3 regions of the Cupriavidus necator N-1 genome follow, and region 1 is predicted to be linked to each of the others. Evidence: predicted binding sites of a transcription regulator. Region 1 holds the regulator's gene; each other region holds the start of a gene.
What was found. The regulator HrcA, encoded in region 1, represses chaperone genes, less so after heat shock. The targets are predictions, from matches to a motif close to TTAGCACTCNNNNNNNNNGAGTGCTAA.
Positions count from the first base shown of each region.

Region 1 (6,229 bases):
CCTGCGCCGCCACTTGCGGCAGGTGCGTCACGCACAGCACCTGGCGCGCGCGGCCGAGCTCCTGCAGGCGCCGGCCGACCACTTCGGCCACCGCACCGCCGATGCCGGTATCGACCTCGTCGAAGATCAGCGTGGGCGTGGGCGAGGCCTCGCTGGTGATCACCGAGATCGCCAGGCTGATACGCGCCAGTTCGCCGCCCGAGGCCACCCGGGCCAGTGGCCGCGGGCTCACGCCGGCATGGCCGGCGACCAGGAATTCGACCTGCTCCAGTCCATGGCTCTGGCCTTCGTCGAGCGCATTGAGTGCGGCGACAAAGCTGCCGCCGGCCATCGACAGGCCCTGCATGGCGTCGGTGACCGCGGCGGACAGCGCCTGCGCGGCCTGCTTGCGGGCGTGGCTGAGATGCTGTGCCAGGGTCAGGTAGGCGGCCTTGGCCGCGGCCTCGCGCGCCATCACCTTGTTCAGGTCCTGCGCGGCCTGCAGGTCGTCCAGCTGCTGGCGGCGGGCCACCAGCTCGTCGGGCAGTTGCTCGGGCGGCAGGCGGTACTTGCGCGCGGTGGCGTGCAGCGCCTGCATGCGTTCGTCCACGGCCTGCAGCCGCTCGGGATCGAGTTCGAGCCGGTCGACATAGCGCATGAGCGAGTGCGCGGCTTCCTCGGCCTGCATCTGCGCAGGCTCGAGCGCGGCCAGCACGTCGCGCAGCGCGGGATCGACATCGGCAAGCTGCTGCAGCTTGTGCACGATGGTATTCAGCGCCGACAGCACCGAGCCGTCGGCCTCGGACAGTGCGTCGAGCGCGGCGCGGCTGCCGTCGATCAGGCCGGCGGCATGCGACAGCCGGTTGTACTCGGACTGGATCTCTTCCCATTCGCCCGGCTGCGGGTTGAGCTTGTCCAGTTCGCCGACCTGCCATTCCAGCCGTTCTCGTTCGAGCTGCATCTCGCGCGACTGGTGTTCTACCGCCTCGCGCTGGCGCACGCAGGCACGCCAGGCGCGCCAGGCCTCGGCCACGGCGCCGGCCTGCTGGGTGAGGCCGGCGTGGGCGTCGAACAGCAGCCGCTGCGCGTCGGGGCGCAGCAGCAGCTGGTGCGCGTGCTGGCCGTGGATGTCGACCAGCTGGTCGCCGACTTCGCGCAGCTGCGCCAGGGTGGCGGCGGCGCCGTTAATAAAGGCCTTGCTGCGGCCGCCGGCATCGACCGTGCGGCGCAGCAGCACGGTATGCACGCCGTCTTCCGCTTCGCTGTTGAGCTCGCGCTCGGCCAGCCAGGCATCCAGTGCCGGGTGGGTCGAGAAGGTGGCGCTGACGCTGGCGCGCGGGGCGCCTTCGCGCACCACGCCGGCATCGGCGCGTTCGCCCAGCACCAGCGCCAGGGCATCGATCAGGATGGATTTGCCGGCGCCGGTCTCGCCGGTGAAGACGGTGAAGCCAGTGGTGAAGTCCAGGTCGAGCGTATCGACGATGACGAAATCGCGGATGGACAGGCTGCGCAGCATCGTGGCGTGGAAGGTAGTCGGTCCGATGGGTTCGGGCTCAGGCTTGAGGGGCGGCTTGATACTGGCTCAGAGGCGATTGTCTTCGGAAGGATACTCGTGCCAGTGCAGCTTCTTGCGCAGCGTGGCGTAGTAGTTGTAGCCGACCGGGTGCAGCAGGTTGATGGATTTTTCGGAGCGCCGCACCACGATGCGGTCGCCCGGCAGCAGCGAGGTCAGCGACTGCATGTCGAAGTTGACGCTGGCGTCGCGCGCGCTGGCCACCTCGATGGTGACCTCGGCGTCGTGCGGCAGCACGATCGGGCGGTTGGACAGCGCGTGCGGGGCGATCGGCACCAGCACCACGCCCGACAGCGTCGGATGCAGGATCGGGCCGCCGGCGGACAGCGCGTAGGCGGTGGACCCGGTGGTGGTCGACACGATCAGCCCGTCCGAGCGCTGGTTGTACATGAAATGGCCGTCCACCGACACCGCCAGCTCGACCATGCCGGAGATGCCCGAGCGGTTCACCACCACGTCGTTCAGGGCCAGCGCGGAGAAGATGTCCATGTCGTCGCGCACCACGCGCGATTCCAGCAGCAGGCGGGTCTCGGCCTCGTACCGGCCGTCGAGCATGTCGGGCAGCACGGTGTGCGCGTCTTCCAGCGCGATGTCGGTCATGAAGCCCAGCCGCCCGTGGTTGACGCCGATCAGCGGCACGTCGTAGCCGGCCAGCTGGCGGGCGATGCCCAGCAGCGTGCCGTCGCCGCCCAGCACCACGGCCACGTCGGCCTGCCGGCCGATCTCCTCGGCGGACAGGGCAGGGTAGCCGGTTAGCCCGGTGGCCAGCGCGGTTTCGCGCTCGAACACCACGTCCTGCCCGTTGCGCAGGATATAAGAGGCGATCTCCTCCAGCGGCCCTTCGATGCCGGCAGTGGAGTACCGGCCCACCAGGGCGACGGTCTTGAACGAAGTGCGCACGGCGCTGGCTTTCGGGGGGGCGGACATGCGTGGATTAGACCATACCGCCATGACGGTTGTCAGCAGGCGCGGACGGGCGGCCCAGGCCGCCCGCCAGAAGGTCCAAAACTTGCGTAAAATCGGGGCATCATGGATGAACGCTCCAAAACGCTGCTCAAGACCCTGATCGAGCGCTATATTGCCGAAGGGCAGCCGGTCGGTTCCCGCACCCTGTCGAAGTACTCGGGGCTGGACCTGTCGCCTGCGACGATTCGCAATGTGATGTCCGATCTGGAGGAAATGGGCTTTATTGCCAGCCCGCACACCTCGGCCGGCCGTATCCCGACCCCGCGCGGCTACCGGCTGTTCGTCGATTCGATGCTGACGGCCAAGCCGCTGGAGCGCAACGCCGACCTGGCCGAGCTGACCGGCCAGATCCAGGACCAGCTCGGCGGCCAGCAACTGGGGCCGCAGCGCATGATCACGGCGGCGGCGCGCACGCTGTCCAACCTGTCGCACTTCGCCGGCGTGGTGATGACGCCGCGCCGCGCGCAGGCGTTCCGGCAGATCGAATTCATGCGGCTGTCGGACAAGCGCATCCTGCTGATCATCGTCAGCCCCGAGGGCGACGTGCAGAACCGCATCATCCAGACCGAGCTGTCATACACGCCGGCCCAGCTGATCGAGGCGGCCAACTTCTTCAACTCGCACTATGCCGGCATGAGCTTCGACACGGTGCGCGGCCACCTGCGGGTGGAACTGCAGGACCTGCGCCGCGACATGTCGCAGCTGATGCAGGCCGCGGTCGAGGCCGGCAGCGTCGCCGAGGACGAGGACGACGACCACGTCTTTATCAGCGGCGAGCGCAAGCTGCTGGAAGTGGAAGACCTGGCCTCCAGCATGGACAAGCTGCGGCGCCTGTTCGACGTGTTTGAGCACAAGACCAGCCTGTTGCAGCTGCTGGACGTGTCCAGCCATGCGCAGGGCGTGCAGATCTTTATCGGCGGCGAAAGCCGGCTGGTGCCGATCGAAGACATGGCGGTCATCACCGCCCCGTACGAGGTTGACGGCCAGATCGTCGGCACGCTTGGCGTGATCGGCCCCACGCGCATGGCGTATGAGCGCGTGATCCCCATCGTCGACATCACCGCGCGCTTGCTGTCCAGCGCCCTGAGCCAGAACTAGTGCAAAGACTGGCTGGTCTGACAAGCAGTTCCATTCCTACCTAGCGCGGCAATCGCCGGTGCGCCGCACCGGCGCCATCCCGGCACCGTGCCAACCCGGAAGCGACATGACGTTTTCTCCCGAACCGGCCTACCAGCACGGCCACGCGCCGCGCACGGCGATCCTGCTGGTCAACCTGGGCACCCCGGACGCACCCACGCCCAAGGAGGTGGGGCGCTACCTGAAGGAATTCCTGTCCGACCCGCGCGTGGTCGAGATCCCGCGCGTGGCCTGGCTGCCGCTGTTGCATGGGGTGATCCTGCCGCTGCGATCGCGCGCCTCGGCGCTGAAGTATGAATCGATCTGGCTGCGCGAGGCCCATATGACGGGCTCGCCGCTGCTGGTCTACAGCGAGCGCCAGGCCCATGCGCTGCAGCGGCTGCTGAACCAGCATGGCCATGAAGTGACGGTCGCGTGCGCAATGCGCTACGGCAACCCGTCGATCGCCTCGGTGCTGGAGGCGCTGCGCCGGCAGGGCTGCGAGCAGGTGCTGGTGCTGCCGATGTATCCGCAGTACTCGGGCACCACCACGGCCACGGCCTTCGACGAGGTGTTCCGGGTGCTGGGCCAGTGGCGCAACCAGCCCGAGCTGCGGCTGGTCAAGCATTTCCATGACCACCCGGCCTATATCTCGGCGCTGCACCAGCAGGTCGGCGCCTATTGGGCGCGGCACGGCATGCCGGACTTTGCCCGCGGCGACAAGCTGATCCTGTCGTTCCACGGCGTGCCGCGGCGCACGCTGGAGCTGGGCGACCCCTATCACTGCGAATGCCTGAAGACCGGCCGGCTGCTGGGCGAGGCGCTGGGCCTGCAGCCGGGCCAGTATCAGGTGACGTTCCAGTCCCGTTTTGGCAAGGCGGAATGGCTGCAGCCGTACACCGCGCCGACGCTGGCCGAGCTGGGCAAGGTCGGCGCGGGCCGGGTCGACGTCTTCTGCCCGGGCTTTCCGGCCGACTGCATCGAGACCCTGGAGGAAATCGCCATGGAAGGGCAGACCGAGTTCAAGGTCGCGGGCGGCAAGGATTTCCACTTCATCCCGTGTCTGAATGATGCCGATCCGTGGGTCGCGGCCATGGCCGAGATCGCGCTGCAGCACCTGCAGGGCTGGCCGCTGGCCACGCCGCATCCGCACGAACTGGAAGCACGGCGCACGCGCGCCCAGACCCGGGGAGCGGCGGCATGAATGTCGACTTTGCGCCGGATGCGCGCCAGCGCATTGACAAATGGCTGTGGTGCGCGCGCTTCTTCAAGACGCGCTCGCTGGCGGCCGAAGCGGTGGAGCGCGGCAAGGTGACCGTGAACGGCCAGCCATGCAAGAACTCGCGCGAGGTGAAGCCCGGCGACATGGTGGTGCTGGAAGCGCACCAGCAGCGCTGGGAACTGGTGGTGATGGGCATCGCCCCGGCGCGCGGGCCGGCGCCGGTGGCGCAGACGCTGTATGAGGAAAGTGCCGAAAGCCAGTCCCGCCGGCTGGCCGATGCCGAACGCCGGCGCCTGCAGCCGGAGCCGTCCGCGCAGATCCAGGGGCGCCCGACCAAGCGGGACCGGCGCCGCATCGACCACCTGAAGAGCTGAAATGACAACGCGGCGGCACCGGGAAGCTCCGGTGCCGCCGCGCAGTGGGCACAGGGTCAGGTGGCGCTTATTCCTGCGTGACTTCCTGACTGACGATAGGGACGATGTAGTGCTTGAACACCGCCTTGCCGCTGCCATACTCCGTATCGCGCGAGGTGAATGCGCCGGAAAGGCAGATAAAGACGGTCATGACCGCCAAGGCGGCCACAAGGCAGAGCGTCACGACTGGCAGCTTATGCATGGCCAACCTTTCGGAAGAGGCACAAAGTTGAACCATCTCCAGGACCCCCGACATTTTTGTCATTTTTCTTACTGAGAATCTTAGTGAGTGCGATGCAGCAAAGCAATAAGGCGTCGATTGCATATGGGTGGCCTTTGTAACCGTGTGTTTCCGCGTCACGCCAGCGCCACTCTTGAAAACCTGCGCCTTGCCACCACCTGCACGGAACACGCGCCGATTTACCACCCGCGGCCAGGCCCACGGCGGGCCGCGACAATGCATTGATACGGATCGACATGGAAGAACAGAAGCAGACGCCAACCACCCAGACGCCTACGCCCGCGGGCGAAGAGGCGGCCAACGCCAGCCAGGAAACCGGTGCGCCGGAAACCGCTGCCGTGGATGACGTGGCGGCCCAGCTGGCCGCCCTGGAAGCCAAGGCGCGCGAGCATTACGACCTGTATATGCGCGCCGTTGCCGAAGGCGAGAACATCCGCCGCCGGGCGCAGGACGATGTCGCCAAGGCGCACAAGTTCGCCATCGAGAACTTCGCCGACAACCTGCTGCCGGTGATGGACAGCCTGCAGGCCGCGCTGGCCGACGGCTCGGGCGATATCGCCAAGCTGCGCGAAGGCGTCGAACTGACCGCGCGCCAGCTGGCGGCCGCCTTTGAGCGCGGCAAGATCGTTGAACTCAACCCGGTGGGCGAGAAATTCGACCCGCACCGCCACCAGGCCATCTCGATGGTGCCGGCGGACCAGGAACCCAATACCGTGGTG
Region 1 is NC_015726.1:1,104,104-1,110,332, forward strand. It holds gene recN (DNA repair protein RecN) at 1-1,495, opposite strand, end outside; gene CNE_RS05225 (NAD kinase) at 1,562-2,479, opposite strand; gene hrcA (heat-inducible transcriptional repressor HrcA) at 2,582-3,616, shown strand; gene hemH (ferrochelatase) at 3,723-4,838, shown strand; gene CNE_RS05240 (RNA-binding S4 domain-containing protein) at 4,835-5,230, shown strand; gene CNE_RS41690 (hypothetical protein) at 5,298-5,471, opposite strand; gene grpE (nucleotide exchange factor GrpE) at 5,747-6,229, shown strand, end outside.

Region 2 (6,229 bases), 740 kb from region 1:
GCTGCACGTCTACGCCAACGACCTGACGATGTGGCTGACCTTTGCCACCTTCCTCGGCTATGCGGTGGTCTACACCATCCTGCTCAAGCCGGCCACGCCGCAGAACATCGTCATCGGCGGACTGTCCGGGGCGATGCCGCCGGCGCTGGGCTGGGCCGCGGTGGCGGGCGAGGTGCCGGCCGAGGCCTGGTTCCTGGTGCTGATCATCTTCACCTGGACCCCGCCGCACTTCTGGGCACTGGCGCTGTACCGCCGCGCCGACTACGCCAAGTCCGGCCTGCCGATGCTGCCGGTCACGCACGGCGAGCGCTATACGCTGTTGCATATCCTGCTGTACACGCTGATCATGATCGCCGCGACGCTGCTGCCCTTTGTCTACGGCATGAGCGGCTATATCTACCTGGCGGCCGCGCTGGCGCTGGGCGCGGGTTTCCTGGCCTATGCCTGGAAGATGTACCGCAACTATTCAGACGAACTGGCGCAGCGCACCTTCCGCTTCTCGATCCTGTACCTGTCGCTCCTGTTTGCCGCGCTGCTGGTCGACCACTACTTCAAGTTCGTGCCCCAGGTCTGACCTGGGGCCCACCGGCTGCGGCATCTTGTCGCGGCCGGCGCAGCGTGGCGGCACGATCGGCGATACTGCGTGATGTCGCCGCCCTCCGGTGCCGCCGTTTCCTCCCACCCCTGACCGGTTTCCGCCGCATGCCCCGCCTAAGCCCCGCCTCCGGCCTGTTCGCCGCCTTCCGCCGCTTTTCCCTGCTGGCCGCGCTTGCGCTGGCCGTGGCTGCCTGCGGGCAGCAGAAGGCCTCGTTCCGCAATGTCGACATCACCGGCGCGGCGGACTTTGGCAAGGACTTCTCGCTGACCGACCATCACGGCAAGGTGCGCACCATCGCCGACTTCAAGGGCAAGGCGGTGGTGATGTTCTTCGGCTACACCCACTGCCCGGACGTGTGCCCGACCACGATGGCCGAACTGAAGGCGGTGATGGAGAAACTGGGCCCGGACGCCGACCGCGTGCAGGTGCTGTTCGTCACGGTCGATCCGGAACGCGACACGCAGGCGCTGCTGGCCCAGTACGTGCCGGCCTTCGATGCGCGCTTCCTGGGGTTGCGCCCGGCCGACGAAGCCGCACTGCAGAAGGTGACCAAGGACTTCAAGGTGTTCTATGCCAAGGTGCCGGGCAGCTCCCCGAGCAACTACACGGTGGACCACTCCGCGGGTAGCTATGTGTTCGATCCGGAGGGCAAGCTGCGGCTGTTCATCCGCCACGGCCAGGGTCCGGATCCGATCGCGCACGACCTGAAACAGCTGCTGTCGTGATGTGAAAGGGAGGGAAGGGGTGCGGCATAACGTCGCACTTGTCCCCTCGCGGGCAACAAAAAGGCCGGTCCAGTGGACCGGCCTTTTGCATGGCTGGGGGAGCGGGTCAGGCGAACGCCTGCAGCGCCCCCTTCATCTTCTTCATGGCCGCGGCCTCGATCTGGCGGATGCGCTCGGCCGAGACGCCGAACTCGTCAGCCAGCTCATGCAGCGTGGAGCCGCCCGAGCCATCGTCCTCGACGTGCAGCCAGCGCGCCTCGATGATGCGGCGGCTGCGTTCGTCCAGCTTGGCCAGCGCCTCTTCCAGACCCTCGACCTGCATGCGGTCGTGGCGCTTGGCTTCCAGCACGCGGGTGGGCTCGTTGTGGTTGTCCGCCAGGTAGGCGATGGGGGCGAATTCCTCTTCGCCGTCGTCGATCTGGCCTTCCAGCGCCAGGTCGCCGCCCGACAGGCGGGTTTCCATCTCCATCACTTCTTCGGGCTTGACGTTCAGCTCGCGCGCCACGGCCTCGACCTGTTCCGGCGTGAACGTGTGCGCGCCCTGCTTGTGGCTGCGCAGGTTGAAGAACAGCTTGCGCTGGGCCTTGGTGGTGGCCACCTTGACCATGCGCCAGTTCTTCAGCACGTATTCGTGGATCTCGGCCTTGATCCAGTGCATCGCGTACGACACCAGGCGCACGCCCTGGTCGGGGTCGAAGCGCTTGACCGCCTTCATCAGGCCGATATTGCCTTCCTGGATCAGGTCGGCGTGGGGCAGGCCGTAGCCCAGGTACTGGCGGGCAATCGACACCACCAGGCGCAGGTGGGACATCACCATCTGGCGGGCAGCATCAACGGAGTCGTGGTCGCGGAGCTCGCGCGCCAGGCGCTGCTCTTCCTCCGCGGTCAACAGCGGAATCCGGTGGACAGCCTGGATATAGCTGTCGAGGTTGCCAACGGTGGCCGGGAAGGCCAGCGCAAAGCTGCCCGTGCTCCGGGGTGCCGTCGGCAGACGGTTATTCAGGGTTTGGTCGGCAGACAAGACTGCGTTCACTCAATGGCTCCTTTCGCATCCGGCGGTTCGGTTGCCGGTGTGCCGCGCCTCTTGGGTCGGCGGCACTGCAACACATATTAGCACTCAGGCCGGGTGAGTGCTAATTGGAGTCCCGATGGCCGTGATAGTTCCACTCGATTGCTCTTGCGGATAGCATAGCTACTTACCGCTTCGAGCGGCGGAAACGATACCCACGGTTCGGCGCACAGGATATTAGAGCGGCGCGGGGCACGGGGGTTCTGCCCGCTGCTGCAATGATTTGTTGCAGCAGCGGCTACACTCGACCCACCTGCGGCGCGCTGGCATCCTTGCGAGCCTCTCTCATTCCACCGGAGGAGTTATGTCTGCTATCGAACACTTGCTCAAGCCGCATGTGCGCGACCTGGGCGATTTTACCGTGCGCCGGCTGTTGCCCGCCGCCGCTACCCAGACCGTCGGGCCGTTTATCTTCTTTGACCATATGGGGCCGGTGCAGCTGCCGCCGGGCGCCGGCGCTGATGTGCGTCCGCATCCCCATATCGGGCTGGCCACGGTCACCTACCTGTTCGAGGGCGAGATCATCCATCGCGACAGCCTGGGCAGCGACCAGGCGATCCGCCCGGGCGACGTCAACTGGATGACCGCCGGGCGTGGCATCGTGCACTCGGAACGCTCGCCCGAGCATGTGCGCCCCGCCGGTGCCCGCCTGCACGGCATCCAGACCTGGGTGGCACTGCCGCAGGAGCATGAGGGTGCCGAGCCGTCGTTCTTCCACCATCCCGCCGCCACGCTGCCGCGGATCGAGCGGCCGGGCGTGCGCATGGTGGTGATTGCGGGCGATGCCTTTGGCCAGATCTCTCCGGTCAAAGTCTTCAGCCGCACCCTGTATGTGGCGATCGAGCTGGATGCGGGCGCGAGCGTGGAGATCCCGGCCGATCATGCCGAGCGGGGCATCTATCCGGTGGATGGCGCGGTGGCGCTCGACGGCGAACCGCTGCCGGCCGAGCATATGGTGGTGCTCACGCCGGGCCAGCCCGCGACGCTGACGGCCACGGCGCCGTCGCGCGTGATGCTGCTGGGCGGCGACCCGACCGACGGGCACCGCTTTATCTACTGGAATTTCGTTGCCAGCAGCAAGGTGGCGATCGAGGCTGCCGCCCAGCGCTGGGAGGACGATCAGTTCCCGCACGTGCCGGGCGAGACCGAGCGCATCCCGCTGCCTCCGCGCAAGGCCTGACAGCGGTCCCGGGGCTGGCTCAGACCGGGCTGGCCCAGGTCACGTGGGTGCCTTGCCGCAGGCATTCGCGGATGGCATCGACCTGGATCGCGATCGGTGCCGGCACCGGCGCCGCGCCGTCCAGCACGCGCCGGATCCAGGCCACGGTCTGGCCGGCGTCGCTGCCGGGCGGCAGTTCAGGCACTTCGGCCAGTGAACCCACGGCCGGATCGACCAGCGTCTGCTGGTGCCCCTCATGCAGCCAGTCGATGCGGCTGGTGCGGCGCGCATCGGCCACCACTTCGCCCTCGGTGCCGCGTGCCAGCAGCACGTTGGCGGGCTCATGCGAGAAGTAGTCGGTCAGCGTCTCGCGGTATTCGGGGTGGGTGTAGCTGTACAGGCGCAACCCTTCCGCGGGCGAATGCTCGCCCACCGGCTGCAGCATCTTGGCCACCGTATGCGCCGAATTGCGCAGGCCGATCACGGTGCGCCGCTCCAGCAGCTGCGACAGCCCGGGCGACAGCACATCCACCGGCAGCACCGCCAGCGGCCCGAGGTCGCTGCCCTCGCGCAGCCGTGCCGAGGCCTCGTCGGTCGTCGCGCACAAGGGCACGCCCAGGGCCTCGAACAGCGTCATGCTAGTCACGCGGCCATTGAACAGGCGCGTGCCGTGCACCAGCACGGGGACATCTTCGCGCGCCAGCAGCAGCGCCAGCAGCGGCACCAGGTTGGGTTGCTTGCGCGCGCCGTTGTAGCTGGGGATCACCACCACCTGCCGGTCAGGCGGCGCCGGCAGCGGCTGGCAGTGCGCATGGGCGGCTTCCAGCATGCCCGCCAGCTCGTGCGGGGCCTCGCCCTTGATGCGGTAGGCCATCAGGATGGCGCCAAGCTCCAGGTCGGAGACGCGCCCGGCCAGCATGGCGTCGAACAGGGCCTGCGCGTCATCGCGGGGCAGCGCGCGCGCGCCGTTGACGCCGCGGCCGATCTCCTTGATATAGCGGGCAGCAGGGAAGGACGTGGCTGGCGTGGTCATGGCGGCGTGGGGGTAGTCTGTTCTGGGTTCATGATAGCGGAGCCAGGCCGCCGCGCCCACCGCCGGCGGTCACCGCGCATCGCCTCCTGAGGACACTACGCGGCTTCCTGCAGCGCCGGGTTGCGCTGCTTGCGGTAGAGGAAGTCCAGCACCGCGGTGCGGCAGGCGTGGTAGGCCTTGTCATCGGCCAGCGCGACGCGGTCGCGCGGGCGCGGCAGGCCCACCTTCAGGATCTCGCCGATGGTCGCGGCCGGGCCGTTGGTCATCATGACGATGCGGTCGGCCAGCAGCACGGCCTCGTCGACATCGTGGGTCACCATCACCACCGTGCTGCGGGTGCGCGCCACGATCTTGATCAGCTCGTCCTGCAGGTGTGCGCGCGTGAGCGCATCGAGCGCGCCGAAGGGTTCGTCCATCAGCAGCACCTTGGGCGCCATCGCCAGCGCGCGGGCAATGCCCACGCGCTGCTTCATGCCGCCGGAGATTTCATGCGGGTACTTGTTCTCGGCGTGCGTCAGGCCCACCAGCGCCAGCGTGTCATGCGTGCGCGCCTTGAGCTGCGGCTTGCTCTCGTTGGCGGCGAAGACGCGCTCCACGCCCAGGTAGACGTTCTCGAAGCACGTCAGCCACGGCAGCAGCGAATGGTTCTGGAACACCACCGCGCGCTCTGGCCCCGGCCCGGCGATCTCGCGCCCGGCGCAGATCAGCGCGCCGGTGGTGGGCGTGGCCAGTCCCGCGACCAGGTTCAGCAGTGTGGACTTGCCGCAGCCGGAATGGCCGATCAGCGTGATGAACTCGCCCTCGGCGATCTGCAGGTTGATATCGCGCAGGGCGACGAACGGGCCCTTGCGGGTCTTGAAGGTCTGGCCGACGTTTTCGATGCTGACGAACTTGTCCATGGCGATTCTCCCCGCGTATCAGTTGGCGCCGTAGCTGAAGCGCCGGGCCAGCGCCAGCAGCGCGTGCTCGAGCAGCAGCCCGATGATGCCGATCACGAAGATCGCGATCACGATGTGCTCGACCTTCAGGTTGTTCCATTCGTCCCACAGCCAGAAGCCGATGCCGGTGCCGCCGGTCAGCATCTCGGCCGCGACAATCACCAGCCACGCGGTGCCGATCGACAGCCGCACGCCGGTCAGCATGTAGGGCAGCACTGCGGGGAACAGCACCCGCGTGAATACCTTCCATTCCGACAGGTCCAGCACGCGCGCCACGTTCAGGTAGTCCTGCGGCACGCGCGTGACGCCCACCGCGGTGTTGATCACCATCGGCCAGATTGAGCAGATAAAGATCGCCCAGATCGCGGCCGGGTTGGCGGCCTTGAACAGCAGCAGGCCGATCGGCAGCCACGCCAGCGGCGAGACCGGGCGCAGCAGGCTGATCACCGGCGCGGTCATCGCGTTCAGGAAGGCAAAGCGCCCGATCAGGAAGCCGGCCGGGATGCCGACCAGCGCGGCCAGGCCGAAGCCCGCCGCGACGCGCGCCAGCGATGCCAGCACGTTCCAGCCGATGCCCTGGTCATTGGGCCCGTTGCGGTAGAACGGGTCGGCAAACAGCGGCACCGCGGCGTTCCATGTGGCCTGCGGCGTGGGGATGGCCGGGATCATCGTGGCGATGCCGTGCCAGGCCAGCACGAACAGGGCAA
Region 2 is NC_015726.1:362,504-368,732, forward strand. It holds gene cyoE (heme o synthase) at 1-574, shown strand, start outside; gene CNE_RS01815 (SCO family protein) at 703-1,323, shown strand; gene rpoH (RNA polymerase sigma factor RpoH) at 1,430-2,356, opposite strand; gene CNE_RS01825 (pirin family protein) at 2,697-3,572, shown strand; gene ybiB (DNA-binding protein YbiB) at 3,592-4,584, opposite strand; gene CNE_RS01835 (ABC transporter ATP-binding protein) at 4,680-5,483, opposite strand; gene ntrB (nitrate ABC transporter permease) at 5,502-6,229, opposite strand, start outside.
Region 2: the regulator HrcA is predicted to act here: its motif matches at 2,434-2,460, upstream of rpoH (RNA polymerase sigma factor RpoH).

Region 3 (6,229 bases), 380 kb from region 1:
TGGATCAGTCCCACCGAATAGGCGATGACCACTGCCGCCAGCGCGGCCTCCGGCATCAGGCCGATCAGCGGTGCCAGCACCAGCATCGCGCCCAGCGCGACGGCCGCGGTGATCAGTCCCGCCAGCTGCGATCTGGCGCCGCAGCGGCGGTTCACCGCGGTCTGCGTGGTTCCGCCGCCGGCAGCCATCGCGCCGAGGAATGCGCCACCCAGGCAGGCGAACCCCGTGGCCAGCAGCTCGCGGTTCGGGTCCGGCGCGGGTTCGCCGCTCTGCACGAAGGCGCGTCCGGCTGCGATGGTTTCCGTAAAGCTCATCAGGGCAATGCCCATGGCCGGCACCAGGAGCTGCATAATCAGATCGGGATCCGGCAGCGTGAGGGGCGGCAGGCCAGTCGGGACATGGCCAACGGTTTCAACGCCATGGGACTGCAACCCGAGCAGGCCGACTGCCGCAATCCCGATCCCCACCGCGATCAGCGGTGCCGGCGCGCGCGGCACCAGGCGTTCCATGCCGATCAGCAGCGCCAGGACCGTGACCCCAACGGCCATGGTTGCCAGCGAAGCGTGGGGAACGCCCTGGACCATGGCTGCGAGGTTGTGGAAAAACGCGCCCTTCTGGAAATGGATGCCGAGCAGCTTCGGAAGCTGGTCCACCACGATCACCAGCCCGATCCCGGCCTTGAAGCCGACCAGGACGGGCTCGGAGATGAAATCGGCAACAAAGCCCAGGCGCAGCAAGCGCGCGGCGACCAGGATGATGCCCACGAGGCAGGTGAGCGTGGCCGAAGCCGTCAGCAAGCTCGCGGTACCGCCTGCCGTCGTCGTATCGCTAAGCGCGGCTGCTGCCAGGATCGCCAGCGTGGTCGTGGTGCTGACGCTGAGCGGGCGCGAGGTTCCCAGCATGGCGTAGATCAGCATCGGCGCGAATACCGTATAGAGTCCGACCTCGACCGGCAGGCCCGCGATGGTGGCGTAGGCGAGAGCCTTTGGGATGACGACTGCCGCAACGGTCAGCCCGGCCATGACATCGGGCTTCAGCCAGTCGCGGTGGTAGTGACGCAGCCACTCGGGCCACGGCAATGCAAGCACGCCGGCCGAGTTGCGCAAGGTGCGGCAGGGATCGCCACCGGCGCGGTTGCGGCGACGGGAGTGGGATTCCACGTTCATGGAGGGTGATCCGGGCGGCGGGCTTGATGTTTGTCGTTGTCGTGCGGCGACCCATGTACAGTTTGGTCGAAATTACACGGAGCGGCAAATGCACATTAAGTGGCTAAAGCTCCTCTTTCAGGAGTTCTCCAAGGCCATATCCCACGAGAATTTCACGTCCGAGGGAAAACCCGTATTAAGTCCCTGTCTTGAAATGACCATACCCCGTCCCTATAATTAGCACTCGCCGGGGGTGAGTGCTAACAGCATGAAAGCGCCCCTTGCGGCACCTGAACATTTCAGACGGCCGTCGCCTCGGTAGCCGGCCGATTTGTGATTAAAAACTCACTTTGCATCTAGGAGTCCGTATGAATCTGCGTCCTTTGCACGACCGCGTGATCGTGAAGCGTCTGGACAACGAAACCAAGACCGCGTCCGGTATCGTGATTCCCGACAACGCTGCCGAGAAGCCCGATCAAGGCGAAGTACTGGCAATCGGTCCTGGCAAGAAGGATGACAAGGGCAACAACATCGCCCTCGACGTCAAGGTCGGCGACCGCGTGCTGTTCGGCAAGTACGCCGGCCAGGCAGTGAAGGTGGAAGGCCAGGAACTGCTGGTCATGCGCGAAGAAGACATCATGGCCGTGGTGAACAAGTAATTCACCGACTGACCGCCACCCGTACAGATTTCAGGAGATTCAAGAATGGCAGCTAAAGACGTAGTGTTCGGCGACGCCGCACGTGCCAAGATGGTCGAAGGCGTGAACATCCTCGCCAACGCAGTCAAGGTGACCCTGGGCCCGAAGGGCCGCAATGTGGTGCTGGAGCGCAGCTTCGGCGGCCCGACCGTGACCAAGGACGGCGTGTCCGTGGCCAAGGAAATCGAGCTGAAGGACAAGCTGCAGAACATGGGCGCCCAGATGGTCAAGGAAGTCGCTTCCAAGACCAGCGACAACGCCGGTGACGGTACCACCACCGCAACCGTGCTGGCCCAGTCGATCGTGCGCGAAGGCATGAAGTTCGTTGCCGCCGGCATGAACCCGATGGACCTGAAGCGCGGCATCGACAAGGCTGTTGCCGCCGCCGTGGAAGAGCTGAAGAAGGTCAGCAAGCCCACCACCACCAGCAAGGAAATCGCCCAGGTTGGCGCGATCTCGGCCAACAGCGACACCTCGATCGGTGAGCGCATTGCCGAAGCCATGGACAAGGTCGGCAAGGAAGGCGTGATCACGGTTGAAGACGGCAAGTCGCTGGCCGACGAGCTGGAAGTCGTGGAAGGCATGCAGTTCGACCGCGGCTACCTGTCGCCGTACTTCATCAACAACCCGGAAAAGCAGGTTGTCCAGCTGGACAACCCGTTCGTGCTGCTGTTCGACAAGAAGGTCTCGAACATCCGCGACCTGCTGCCGGTGCTGGAGCAAGTGGCCAAGGCCGGCCGCCCGCTGCTGATCATCGCTGAAGACGTCGAGGGCGAAGCCCTGGCGACCCTGGTGGTGAACAACATCCGTGGCATCCTGAAGACCGCCGCCGTCAAGGCCCCGGGCTTCGGCGACCGCCGCAAGGCCATGCTGGAAGACATCGCCATCCTGACCGGCGGCACCGTCATCGCTGAAGAAATCGGCCTGACGCTGGAAAAGGCTGGCCTGAACGACCTGGGCCAGGCCAAGCGCATCGAGATCGGCAAGGAAAACACCATCATCATCGACGGCGCCGGCGACGCAGGTGCGATCGAAGGCCGCGTCAAGCAAATCCGCGCCCAGATCGAAGAAGCGACCTCGGACTACGACCGTGAGAAGCTGCAAGAGCGCGTGGCCAAGCTGGCCGGCGGTGTTGCCGTGATCAAGGTTGGCGCTGCCACCGAAGTCGAAATGAAGGAAAAGAAGGCCCGCGTGGAAGACGCCCTGCACGCCACCCGCGCTGCGGTGGAAGAAGGCATCGTCCCCGGCGGTGGTGTGGCCCTGCTGCGTGCCCGCGCTGCGATCTCGGCACTGACCGGCGAAAACGCCGACCAGAACGCCGGTATCAAGATCGTGCTGCGTGCCATGGAAGAGCCGCTGCGCCAGATCGTGCTGAACGCCGGTGAAGAAGCTTCGGTGGTCGTTGCCAAGGTTATCGAAGGCAAGGGCAACTACGGCTACAACGCGGCTTCGGGCGAGTACGGCGACCTGGTGGAAATGGGCGTGCTGGACCCGACCAAGGTCACCCGCACCGCACTGCAGAACGCCGCTTCGGTGGCTTCGCTGATGCTGACCACGGACTGCGCAGTTGCCGAATCGCCGAAGGAAGAGTCGGCTCCGGCAATGCCGGGCGGCATGGGCGGCATGGGCGGCATGGAAGGCATGATGTAAATCATTGCCGACCGACTGCCCTCACGGGCAGGCTGTCTTGAAAAACCCCCGCGGGCGCGAGCCCGCGGGGGTTTTTCTTTGGGGCGCCGCAGCGGTCTCGCGCTCGAGCCGCCAGGTCAGACCTCGACCACGCAGCACCAGTCGAAGCGCTTGTTTTCCAGCTCGCCGGTGCGGCGGCTGACGTAGCCGCGGGGGTTGCAGACCACGCGCGAATCGTCGATGCAGTAGTCGAAGCTGGTGTGGGTATGTCCGTGGATCCACAGGTCCGCCTTTGCTACCAGGTCGGGCCGGCGCGACAGGAAGCCGCCGGAGACCAGGTCGTGCGAGTAGCGCGGGTCCAGGCTGCCCAGGTCAGGGCCGTGGTGCGTAACCACCACGGTCTTGCCATCGTAGGGCAGCGCCAGCTGCGCCGCCAGCCAGGCCGACGCGGCCTGGTGGCGCGCCAGCGCGTCCTGGGGTGTGAAATGGCGCGCACGGCCGTCGTCGCCGTGGAGTTCGATCAGCCGGTGGTCCAGCATCACCGCCGCGCAAGCCTGCATCGCGTCATCGCGCCGGTCAGTCCCGAACAGGGTGTAGTCAGTCCACCAGGTGGTGCCGATGATGCGTACCCGTCCGTGGGCGCCGTTGAATTCGGCCACTGTGCCATTGAGCACCTGTATGCCTGGGTGCGCCTCGGTGGCTTCGGCCATCAGGCGATCCACGGTATCGAAGTTGCTTTCGTAGTATTCGTGATTGCCGGGCACGTAGACCACCGGCTGGCTGAAGGTGCGCGCGGCCCAGTCGATGCCGTCGCGCCCGTTGGCGATGTCGCCGGCCAGCACCACGACGTCGGCATCGCAGGCGGGCACGGCCTGCGGCATGTTGTGCTCGATGTGGAGGTCGCTCAGGATGCGTAGCTTCATGGAGACTCCGGAGGCGCATGGGGCTCGCTGCATGGGCCGCTACGGCGGCGGGCGGTTGCCTGCATTCTTAAGAAGCCAGCCCGTCTGGTCAAGTCCCGCGGATCCCGCCGAAAAGCAAAAAAGCCCGGAACCAGGTCCGGGCAAGTGACTGTCTAGCCGGCATTGCACCGGGAGACAGCCGGGGGAAACGATCGCGGTTTCCCGGAAGTATTACCCTCCTTGTCCGGCCATGGTCGGCAGGAGAACGCGATAGATCTGGATAAAGGCTGGCCCGAGCAGCACCAGCAGCAGCGACGGGAAGATGGTGAAGATCAGCGGGAACAGCAGCTTGAGCGCGATCTTGGCGGCTTGCTCCTCGGCCCGCATGCGGCGCTTGGTGCGCAGCATGTCGGACAACACGCGCAGGGACTCGCCCAGGCTGGTGCCGAAGCGGTCGGCCTGGATCAGCATGGAGGCGAACTTGTCCACGTCGTCCACGCCGGTGCGCAGCGACAGGTTCGACAGCGCCTTTTCCTTTGAGAAGCCCGAGCGCAGCTCCAGCAGCATCAGCTGGAGCTCATCGGCCAGCACGGGGCAGCGCAGCGCCAGCTCGTCGGCCACACGCATCAATGCCGCATCGAGCCCGAGGCCGGCTTCCACGCAGACGGTCAGCAGGTCGATCACGTCCGGGAACTCTTCAAACACCGTACGCTGGCGTTGCGCGACCTTGCGTGCGAGAACGACGTTGGGCAGGTAGTAGCCGATTGCACCAAGTACTGCCAACAACGCGAACATGATGTTCCGGTCTTGCAGCCCCGACTGGCCGGCGGCTGCCAGCAGCCCGATCATCGGCAGGGCGACGGCCAGAGCGGTCTTGGCCGCAAAGTACAGCGGTGCGGCACTGGCATTGCGCCAGCCGGCGTTCATGAAGCGCACGCGCAGCTGCGAGCCCTCCCAGCCTTCCTTGGGCAGTGACAGTCGCGATACCGGTTGCGCCCATTGCACCAGCTTTTCGAGTAGCGCATTCCGCTTGCCAGGATCAGCCCCGAGCTGGCCCGCCTGGCCTGCGATCTGCTCCGCCCGCCCGCGCAGGCGGTTGGGCGAGAACACGTAGAGCACCCCGAACACCGTGCCGAACGCCGCCACGAAGATCAGCGCGAGCACGACAAACTGGTCTGCCTGAAACCCCTGGATAATGCCTTGCATGATGGACTCCCGTCAGGATGGCTGTCCAAGCCCTGCTTCTTCGAGCACTGCATGTACCGGTACCGTGCGTTGCGCCTTCAGACCCGGATTCGGATGATCTTGCGCATCCACAGCACGCCGAAGGTCATCGATACCACTGCGCCGCCGATCATGCGCAAGCCGAGCGGGTCCTCCCACAGCACGTTCATGAAGCCCGGATTGACCACCAGGATCAGTCCGGCAGTGCAAAAGGGCAGCAGGCCCAGCACCCACGCGGACAGCTTGCCTTCCGCCGAAAGCACGCGGATCTTGTCGAACAGCTTCAGCCGTTCGCGCACCATCGTGCCGATGGTGTCGAGGATCTCCGCCAGGTTGCCGCCGCTTTCACGCTGGATCAGCACCGCGATGACGAAATAGCGCAGGTCGCCCACCGGTACCCGGATGGCAAGGTTGGTCATGGCCTCGTCCAGCGCCACGCCGTAATTGATTTCCTCGAAGGTGGTGCGGAACTCCGGCCCGATCGGGGCCTTCATTTCCTGCCCGACCATGCCGAGCGCGCCACTGAACGAGTGCCCGGCGCGCAGGGCACGGCTGATCATGTCGACGGCATCAGCCAGCTGTGCCTCCATCTGCTTGATCCGCTTGCCGCGCAGGCGCATCACATGCAGCA
Region 3 is NC_015726.1:719,949-726,177, forward strand. It holds gene CNE_RS03455 (SulP family inorganic anion transporter) at 1-1,166, opposite strand, end outside; gene groES (co-chaperone GroES) at 1,514-1,804, shown strand; gene groL (chaperonin GroEL) at 1,850-3,493, shown strand; gene CNE_RS03470 (metallophosphoesterase) at 3,610-4,395, opposite strand; gene CNE_RS03475 (type II secretion system F family protein) at 4,606-5,580, opposite strand; gene CNE_RS03480 (type II secretion system F family protein) at 5,658-6,229, opposite strand, start outside.
Region 3: the regulator HrcA is predicted to act here: its motif matches at 1,383-1,409, upstream of groES (co-chaperone GroES).